DNA from 2 places in the Paenibacillus sp. FSL R5-0475 genome. Region 1 is predicted to be linked to the other one. Evidence: a T-box and tRNA genes for the amino acid it is inferred to sense, from the RefSeq annotation. Region 1 holds a T-box; the other holds one or more tRNA genes.

Region 1 (4,415 bases):
GACGTGAGGTTTTACGAACGGTTCCTCCGTCAAACTTAGCGGATTCCAGAACGAGATTTACCGTCTCAGCAGTAACTTCCGTATCCTGACCTCCCATTACTCCAGCCAGAGCTACTGCTTTAGCTCCATCAGCGATAACGAGCATATGTGGCTCAAGCTTCCGTTCTTGGCCATCAAGTGTAGTCAGGACTTCACCTTCATGAGCAAGACGAACGCCGAGTTCTCCGCCTTCTATTTTATCTGCATCAAAAGCATGAAGCGGCTGTCCGTATTCGAGCATCACATAGTTAGTGATGTCTACGACGTTGTTAATTGGACGAATCCCTGCCGCCATCAGACGATTCTGAATCCACAGCGGGGATGCTGCAGATTTAACACCTGAGATATAACGAACTGCGTAATGACTGCAATGTTCTTCATTCTCAATCTTAACGGAAATAGATTGAGCAGCTGCTCCGCTGATCTCAATCATTTCACTCGCAGGATCAGGTAATTTAATGTCACGTCCAAGAATCGCGCTCACTTCATAAGCAGCACCAATCATGCTTAGGCAGTCTGAACGGTTCGGAGTCAGATCGAATTCCAGAATTTCATCATCTAGACCCAGCAACTTCGAAATATCTTGACCGATCTCTGTACCTTCAGGAAGTACAAGAATTCCTTCTTGCTGCTCTTTAGGAAGCAATTTATCATTGAGTCCCAATTCTTTAGCCGAGCAGATCATCCCTTGTGATAATACCCCGCGCAGCTTCGCTTTTTTGATATCCAGCCCTGGCAGCTTAGCGCCAACAAGAGCTACAGGAACTGTTTGTCCCGCAGCTACATTCTTTGCGCCACAGACGATTTGCAGATCTTCACCTTGACCTGCATCCACGATACATACGTTCAGTTTATCCGCATCAGGATGCTTTTCTTTCGATTTCACATAGCCGGTTACGATGCCGGAAATCCCTTTATTGCGGCGCTCTACTCCGTCAATTTCAATGCCGGCAGCGGTAATCTTCTCCGCTAGCTTTTCGGCGGTTACTCCTTCAATCGATGTATAATCAGCCAACCATCCGGTTGATACTTTCATGTCCGCTCACTTCCTTTATGTTTCAGATGTATTTATCTACTTGCCGTTCGATCTGCTTCCTGTGGGAGTAGTACAATTTAGGATTACTCGATCAAAGCTTCATAACAGTCCTATTTAGAGCAGTCACTACGAAAAATATTGGACTTCCGATCGCTGTTATCCTCAGATTTCCTGATTAGAACCGCTTCTCGCCGTAGAAATCCGAGGATAAAGGCGAACGCTGGCGCTTCTACAGTTCCAAAATTCCTCTCCGTTCCTTCTATTAATAGTCTTTTATTAAGCAAGATCAGTAACCCAATTACTACTTACTCCTAACCCGTCAGCCAGCTCGCCCACCAAAAATCTAAACGCCCTTGAACTGCTTTACAAAACTCATATCGTTGTTATAGAAATGACGGATGTCATCGATGCCGTATTTAAGCATAGCAATCCGCTCAACACCCATACCAAATGCGAAGCCGCTATACTTAGCAGGATCATAGCCACCCATTTTCAGAACATTTGGATGGACCATGCCGGCGCCAAGGATTTCTAACCATCCGCTTTGCTTGCACAGTCTGCAGCCATCGCCGCCACATTTGAAGCAGCTTACATCCACTTCAACGCTTGGCTCGGTGAATGGGAAGAAGCTCGGACGAAGACGAATGTCTGTATTCGGGCCGAACATTTCTTGTACGAATTGCTGCAAGGTGCCTTTCAGATCACTCATCCGAATGTTGCTTCCAATAACCAAACCTTCAATTTGATGGAACTGGAAGGAATGCGTTGCATCGTCATCATCGCGGCGGAATACTTTACCCGGGCAAATGATTTTAACTGGAACTTCACCGTTCATAGCCTGCATAGTACGAATCTGTACCGGAGACGTTTGAGTACGCATAAGCAGGTCATCCGTTAAATAAAAGGAATCCTGCATATCGCGTGCCGGGTGATTTTTAGGCAGATTTAGGGCTTCAAAGTTATAATAATCGGTCTCCACTTCCGGACCTTCAGCCACACGGTAGCCCATACCAATGAAAATATCCTCAATTTCCTGAACCACTCTGCTAAGCGGGTGAACGCCCCCTTGCTGCATGCGGCGACCTGGCAGGGTTACGTCTACTTTTTCAGCCTGTAGACGTTGCTGAGTCTCTTGCTGTTGAAAAGCCTCTTGCTTCGCTCCAATAATCTCCTCAATGGCACTACGCACCTGATTCGCTACTTGCCCGATAACCGGACGCTCCTCAGCACTAAGTCCTCCCATACCACGTAGAACTTCTGTAAGCTCGCCTTTTTTACCGAGATATTTCACTCTTAGGTCATTCAAAACCTGTGGATCCATAACCTCCTGCAACTTAGCCAGCGCCTCAACCTTCAATGCTTCCAACTTCTCTTTCATGGCCGTGTACAGCCCCCTTCAATCATTGTCTAGTTCAACAAAAAAAGGCCTTTCCTCCCGGTAAGGGACGAAAAGACCGTGGTACCACCCTTGTTAGACAAGCTGATCTGTTCCCCTTAAGAGCTTCATTCCCTCTTTTGGCTGGACAGATACCTATCTCACTTTATACAGAAATAACGGTCTGTGACCGGTTTCCCCTACGCTTCCTTACAAGGCAATCTTAAGGAATTCAAGGAACTGCTCCGGAGTGAACTTCGACAGCTCTGTATCCTAGAAACGCTCTCAATCACCGGCGTCTCCTCCCTGTAAGTCAGGCACTGTGTACTCTTCTCCATCACTGCATTTCACAATTCAATCTAATTGTCAGGTATCTCTTTTATGCAAGAGATATGTCTGTTTATTATATGCAAAATCTGTCGTTTTGACAAGTTCAAGCATAATTAGGGCAATTTTTATCTGGCTTTAAGCTGGCTTTAAGGTTCAGAGCCATTTTGAGGACTTTTTTTCAGCTAACGTTCAGCGGAGCTTGATAATTTCCATTATTAAGAAGGCATGGTTGTACTCAATCATAAATCACCTTCAAAATACAAGGACTTTCATACCGGGAGGGAATTACATGCATGCACGAAGAACAAAAGTAGCTGTGATCATACTTAGCGCAGCAGTTCTGAGTCAAGCTTCAGCGTATGGAGCATACGCGGCATCAACGACTACTTCATCCACCAAAACAGCAACTGCCACCACTGCATCCACTCTGGATAAACTCGGCTCGATAGCTTTAAAGAGTAACTTTAGTGTGAAGCTGACCGATGTTGGGTTTTTGACTCAGGATGGCGGCAATATTCTTACATACACCCTCAGCTATAACAATGGGAGCGGAAGCAGCATCAATCTTGTGGACTATTTCTCTAAAGTAACTACTGCCGGAGGAACCGTTATCCAAGGAAGCTCAGTAACCAGCAGTGCAACCATCAAATCTATCCCCTCCAAAAGCAGTCAATCCGTAACCTATTACGTAAACGTAGGTAAATCCACATCTTTAAATGGAGTGAAGATTTCAGTATTCGGTTGGGATTTCAGCAGTACTGATTATCAAAAAAAGCTGGGGACCTTCACCTTGCCTGTGGCTTTTTCACAAGCGGTCGCTAGAGGCCAAAGTAAAAAGATAACCTTGAATAATCAGCCCGTAACAACCAAAACGGAAAGTCTGCAAATTTACAAATATAACGGTAAGGTATACGCCAAAGTAGGTGTGAGCTTAACCAATCAAGGAACCAAAGTGCTAAGTGATCCTGGACTTAAGGGATACCTCGCATCTGCAGGAGGATCTGTATTTGAATTAACGCTAGATGATGCGAGCAGTAACTACAAAGTACAGCCACAGGAAAAAAAGACGATCTACTACATGACGGAAATTCCCTCTTATATGAAGACAGACAATATGACTCTGCAGTTTGCTGGAGAAGATACCTCATTAAAAATAGCTTTGCCCATCGTCACCTATAACCTTCCCGCTGCTACCACACCAGATCTTGTCGTAGCCAGCAATGTCATCAAGAAGCTTACGATCAACAATAATACTGTCGAGACGCAGTTAAAAAGCGCCAATGTCTATGCCGACAACGGCACCGCGAAGTGGACGCTGCAATTCCGAGTAAAAAATAGCGGCAACAAGGCGATTACTTTGCCTGCTTATGAGTTTACCGTTAAAGCCGCTGAAGGATACAGCTTTCCGGTGGACACGAAGGCTTTCGCTAACCTTACACTCAAACCCCTTGAAGAAAAAATAATTGAGCTCAGTGCAGAAGTTCCGCTAACGATAGCTCAAGGAACGCTACAGCTGCAAATGACTGAACCCGCTGTAGAGGGTAAGATCATTTTTCCTACGGCCTATTATCAGATTCCTTACACACTCCAAACTAACAATTGGCAGGATACTGAATACGCGGTGGAGAACAGTCA
Region 2 (4,415 bases), 5.3 Mb from region 1:
CCCAAAGCGACACGTTGGCGTTGACCACCGGAAAGCGCTTTTGGTTTACGATCTAGCAAATGCTCGATATCAAGAATTTTAGCAGCTTCGCGAACTTTCTTGTCGATTTCATCCTTCTTCACTTTACGAAGTTTCAAACCGAAAGCCATGTTTTGGTATACGCTCATATGCGGATACAGGGCGTAGGATTGGAATACCATCGCGATATCGCGGTCTTTAGGTGCAACGTCATTAACTACACGATCGCCAATGTACATTTTACCTTCGGAGATTTCTTCCAAACCAGCGATCATACGCAAAGTTGTGGATTTACCGCAACCGGAAGGTCCAACCAATACTAAAAATTCCTTATCTTTAATATCAAGATTGATATCGATTACTGTTGCTTTATCTGAACCCGGGTATTTTTTGAAAATATGCTCTAAACGTACGCCTGCCATTGTATTTCCCCCTCGAGTTAATTATTAATTAGTTAATATAAAAATTCTGTTTCCTTGTACATTTATATTACCCCAGTCGGGACACTATGGCTATTTGTAAGGTTCACAAAAAACCTATTTCCTTTTCGTCACTTTATACAAAAGCATAGTAAGCTTAACAATAGCAGCGTCCCCAAAGCTTCGTACATCTGCTCCGGTCTCTTGTTTTATCTTATCCAGACGGTAAAGCAGCGTATTTCGATGGATATACAACTTCTTGGCGGTTTCACTTACATTACAGTCCATCTCAAAAAAGGTCTCCAAAGTCAGCAGCATTTCTTTATCTGATAGTACAGAGGAGTAGTCACCAATTTGTCCAAGTAACTGTTTGCGGCGTACATCAGGAATGCTGTTAACCAGACGTTCCAAATGCAGTTCCCAAGGTAAATGAATATACTCTCCTACTTGAAAAATACGACCGAGTACAATCGTCTCCCTGAGCAAAGCTACAGATCCAGTCAATCCCTTAACAGGGACTATAGCCGGAGCTACTGCCAAATGGAATACTCCTACCCATTCACTAGCTATCAGCTCATGTAACCCCATACTAGTCTGTGCTAGAAGATCATCCACACTCTCTTCTTCATCATCCTTATCATCCCCGCCCGTAAGTAATTCTTTACGAGCTAAAATTAACCATTCCTTCTCTTGAAGGGGAATGAGCAGAATTTCGTTCTCAAAATAGCTACGCAGTAATTTCATCAGTGAACGATAAGAGATCTGTGGACTATGGGCAATCTCACTACTAAGGAGGAATGGAATCATATCTCCGAACAGACGTCCCTTTAGGGTGATCTCATCGGGAATTTCAGTGTCATTCTTCTCTTGCTCTAGCTCCGTGTTCAACCAAGCGCCAAGCTGCCGCGCCTCCACTTCACCTTCTTCTCTAAGCCCTGTAGCTTTAAGTGCAATAGCAAAATTTCGAACTGCATAGTTGACCAGTTGTACTTCCAGAGAAGTGAGCCCCTCCATTTCTACCCAGACAGCGGTTATACGTCCGTCACTCTCATACAAAGGTGCCCAGAGATGACCCTCATGGATTACCAGCTGATCCTGTCCTTCTAATCCCATGCTAAAAAGAGAAGCTGAATGCTGCCTCCCTAACTGCTTGATTCCGGTTCTCTTTCCGGTGAGCTGCTCTAATTTTTTCCGCAATGTCTCACTATCCATAGTCACCATGCTCCACCACTTTTGCTCTTTTCGCCTATTTTAGCATATTCTTTTATATTATGTTAATCGCTACAGTAGCGCGCTACTATAATACAACCATAAAACACAAAAAAAGCCACCACCATAAGGTGATGACTTTCTGTTTGGGATGAGCCATGAAGGACTCGAACCTTCGACACCCTGATTAAAAGTCAGGTGCTCTACCAACTGAGCTAATGGCTCATAAATGGTGGGGGATGATGGATTCGAACCACCGAACACGTACGTGAGCAGATTTACAGTCTGATGCGTTTGGCCACTTCGCTAATCCCCCAGGAAAAAGTGGCTCGAGACGGATTCGAACCGCCGACACGAGGATTTTCAGTCCTCTGCTCTACCGACTGAGCTATCGAGCCATATTAAATTGACATAAAAATAAAGTGGTAGCATTAAACTTCCCACCCTAGTCTTGTGGAAAAAAATGGCGGAACCGACGAGATTCGAACTCGCGATCTCCTGCGTGACAGGCAGGCATGTTAGGCCAACTACACCACGGTTCCGCATTGATAATAATGGTGCCGGCGAGAGGACTTGAACCCCCAACCTACTGATTACAAGTCAGTTGCTCTACCAGTTGAGCTACACCGGCACGGTGTAAAAAGTAATTCTAAAAAAGTAATAATGGTGGAGGCTGAGGGGATCGAACCCCCGACCCTCTGCTTGTAAGGCAGATGCTCTCCCAGCTGAGCTAAGCCTCCAGGTATTATGGTAGCGGCGAAGGGGATCGAACCCCCGACCTCACGGGTATGAACCGTACGCTCTAGCCAGCTGAGCTACACCGCCACAATAATTAGAAATGCTATGGATTGAAAATGGCGGAGAGAGTGGGATTCGAACCCACGCACCGCTTACGCAGTCTAACCCCTTAGCAGAGGGTCCCCTTATAGCCACTTGGGTATCTCTCCAAACGATATCAGTACCACAGCAATCCAAACAGGAATTTGACTCCCTGAAAACTGAATCCGAATTGAATTTGCGTTCTAAGTATAGGATAAGCCCTCGACCGATTAGTATTGGTCAGCTCCATGCATTACTGCACTTCCACCTCCAACCTATCTACCTCGTCGTCTTCAAGGGGTCTTACTAATTGGGAAATCTCATCTTGAGGGGGGCTTCACGCTTAGATGCTTTCAGCGCTTATCCCGTCCGTACGTAGCTACCCAGCCATGCTTCTGGCGAAACAACTGGTGCACCAGCGGTACGTCCATCCCGGTCCTCTCGTACTAAGGACAGCTCCTCTCAAATTTCCTGCGCCCACGACAGATAGGGACCGAACTGTCTCACGACGTTCTGAACCCAGCTCGCGTACCGCTTTAATGGGCGAACAGCCCAACCCTTGGGACCTACTTCAGCCCCAGGATGCGATGAGCCGACATCGAGGTGCCAAACCTCCCCGTCGATGTGGACTCTTGGGGGAGATAAGCCTGTTATCCCCAGGGTAGCTTTTATCCGTTGAGCGATGGCCCTTCCATGCGGTACCACCGGATCACTAAGTCCGACTTTCGTCCCTGCTCGACTTGTAGGTCTCGCAGTCAAGCTCCCTTATGCCTTTGCACTCTTCGAATGATTTCCAACCATTCTGAGGGAACCTTGGAACGCCTCCGTTACTCTTTAGGAGGCGACCGCCCCAGTCAAACTGCCCGCCTGACACGGTCCCCGTACCCGGTAAGGGTACTAGGTTAGAACCTAGATACGATCAGGGTGGTATCCCAACGGCGCCTCCACCGAAGCTTGCGCTCCGATTTCTACGGCTCCCACCTATCCTGTACAGATCGTACCCAAATTCAATATCAAGCTGCAGTAAAGCTCCATGGGGTCTTTCCGTCTTGTCGCGGGTAACCTGCATCTTCACAGGTATTAAAATTTCACCGGATCTCTCGTTGAGACAGCGCCCAAGTCGTTACGCCATTCGTGCGGGTCAGAATTTACCTGACAAGGAATTTCGCTACCTTAGGACCGTTATAGTTACGGCCGCCGTTTACTGGGGCTTCGGTTCATAGCTTCGGGTTACCCCTAACCACTCCCCTTAACCTTCCAGCACCGGGCAGGCGTCAGCCCGTATACTTCGCCTTGCGGCTTCGCACAGACCTGTGTTTTTGCTAAACAGTCGCTTGGGCCTTTTCACTGCGGCCCCCTCGTGCTATTCACACTACCGGGGCACCCCTTCTCCCGAAGTTACGGGGTCATTTTGCCGAGTTCCTTAACGAGAGTTCTTCCGCGCGCCTTAGAATTCTCTTCTCGCCTACCTGTGTCGGTTTGCGGTACGGGCACCTTCTCCTGGCTAGAGGCTTTTCTTGGCAGTGTGAGATCATGACCTTCGCTACTGTAATTTTCGCTCCCCATCACAGCCCAGCCTTAACGATGTGCGGATTTGCCTACACATCAGCCTCACTGCTTAGACGGACATATCCATCAGTCCGCGTCACTACCCTCCTGCGTCACCCCATCGCTCATAGCGGATTACGGTGGTACAGTAATTTCAAACTGTTGTCCTTCGACTACGCCTTTCGGCCTCGCCTTAGGTCCCGACTTACCCTGAGCGGACGAGCCTTCCTCAGGAAACCTTGGGCTTTCGGCGGATCAGATTCTCACTGATCTTTTCGTTACTCATACCGGCATTCTCACTTGTATGCTGTCCAGCGCTCCTTACGGTACACCTTCAACCCACATACAACGCTCCCCTACCCCAGATACATACGTATCTAGCCATAGCTTCGGTGGTGTGTT

The links. The T-box of region 1 lies ahead of pheS (phenylalanine--tRNA ligase subunit alpha). A T-box ahead of a tRNA ligase gene usually reads a tRNA of that ligase, here a tRNA-Phe.
Region 2: it has a tRNA-Phe gene. The T-box ahead of pheS (phenylalanine--tRNA ligase subunit alpha) is inferred to sense a tRNA for this amino acid. The anticodon was not compared.

Annotation. Positions count from the first base shown of each region.
Region 1 covers NZ_JBBORK010000001.1:301,250-305,664, reverse strand. Annotated here, with positions in the region: gene pheT (phenylalanine--tRNA ligase subunit beta) at 1-1,075, opposite strand, end outside; gene pheS (phenylalanine--tRNA ligase subunit alpha) at 1,419-2,453, opposite strand; T-box leader at 2,514-2,800, opposite strand; gene MKX41_RS01185 (hypothetical protein) at 3,070-4,415, shown strand, end outside.
Region 2 covers NZ_JBBORK010000001.1:5,637,487-5,641,901, reverse strand. Annotated here, with positions in the region: gene MKX41_RS25355 (ABC transporter ATP-binding protein) at 1-440, opposite strand, end outside; gene MKX41_RS25350 (PucR family transcriptional regulator) at 555-1,658, opposite strand; tRNA gene MKX41_RS25345 (tRNA-Lys) at 1,799-1,871, opposite strand; tRNA gene MKX41_RS25340 (tRNA-Tyr) at 1,877-1,962, opposite strand; tRNA gene MKX41_RS25335 (tRNA-Phe) at 1,972-2,044, opposite strand; tRNA gene MKX41_RS25330 (tRNA-Asp) at 2,111-2,188, opposite strand; tRNA gene MKX41_RS25325 (tRNA-Thr) at 2,202-2,277, opposite strand; tRNA gene MKX41_RS25320 (tRNA-Val) at 2,311-2,386, opposite strand; tRNA gene MKX41_RS25315 (tRNA-Met) at 2,395-2,471, opposite strand; tRNA gene MKX41_RS25310 (tRNA-Ser) at 2,502-2,593, opposite strand; rRNA gene MKX41_RS25305 (23S ribosomal RNA) at 2,676-4,415, opposite strand, start outside.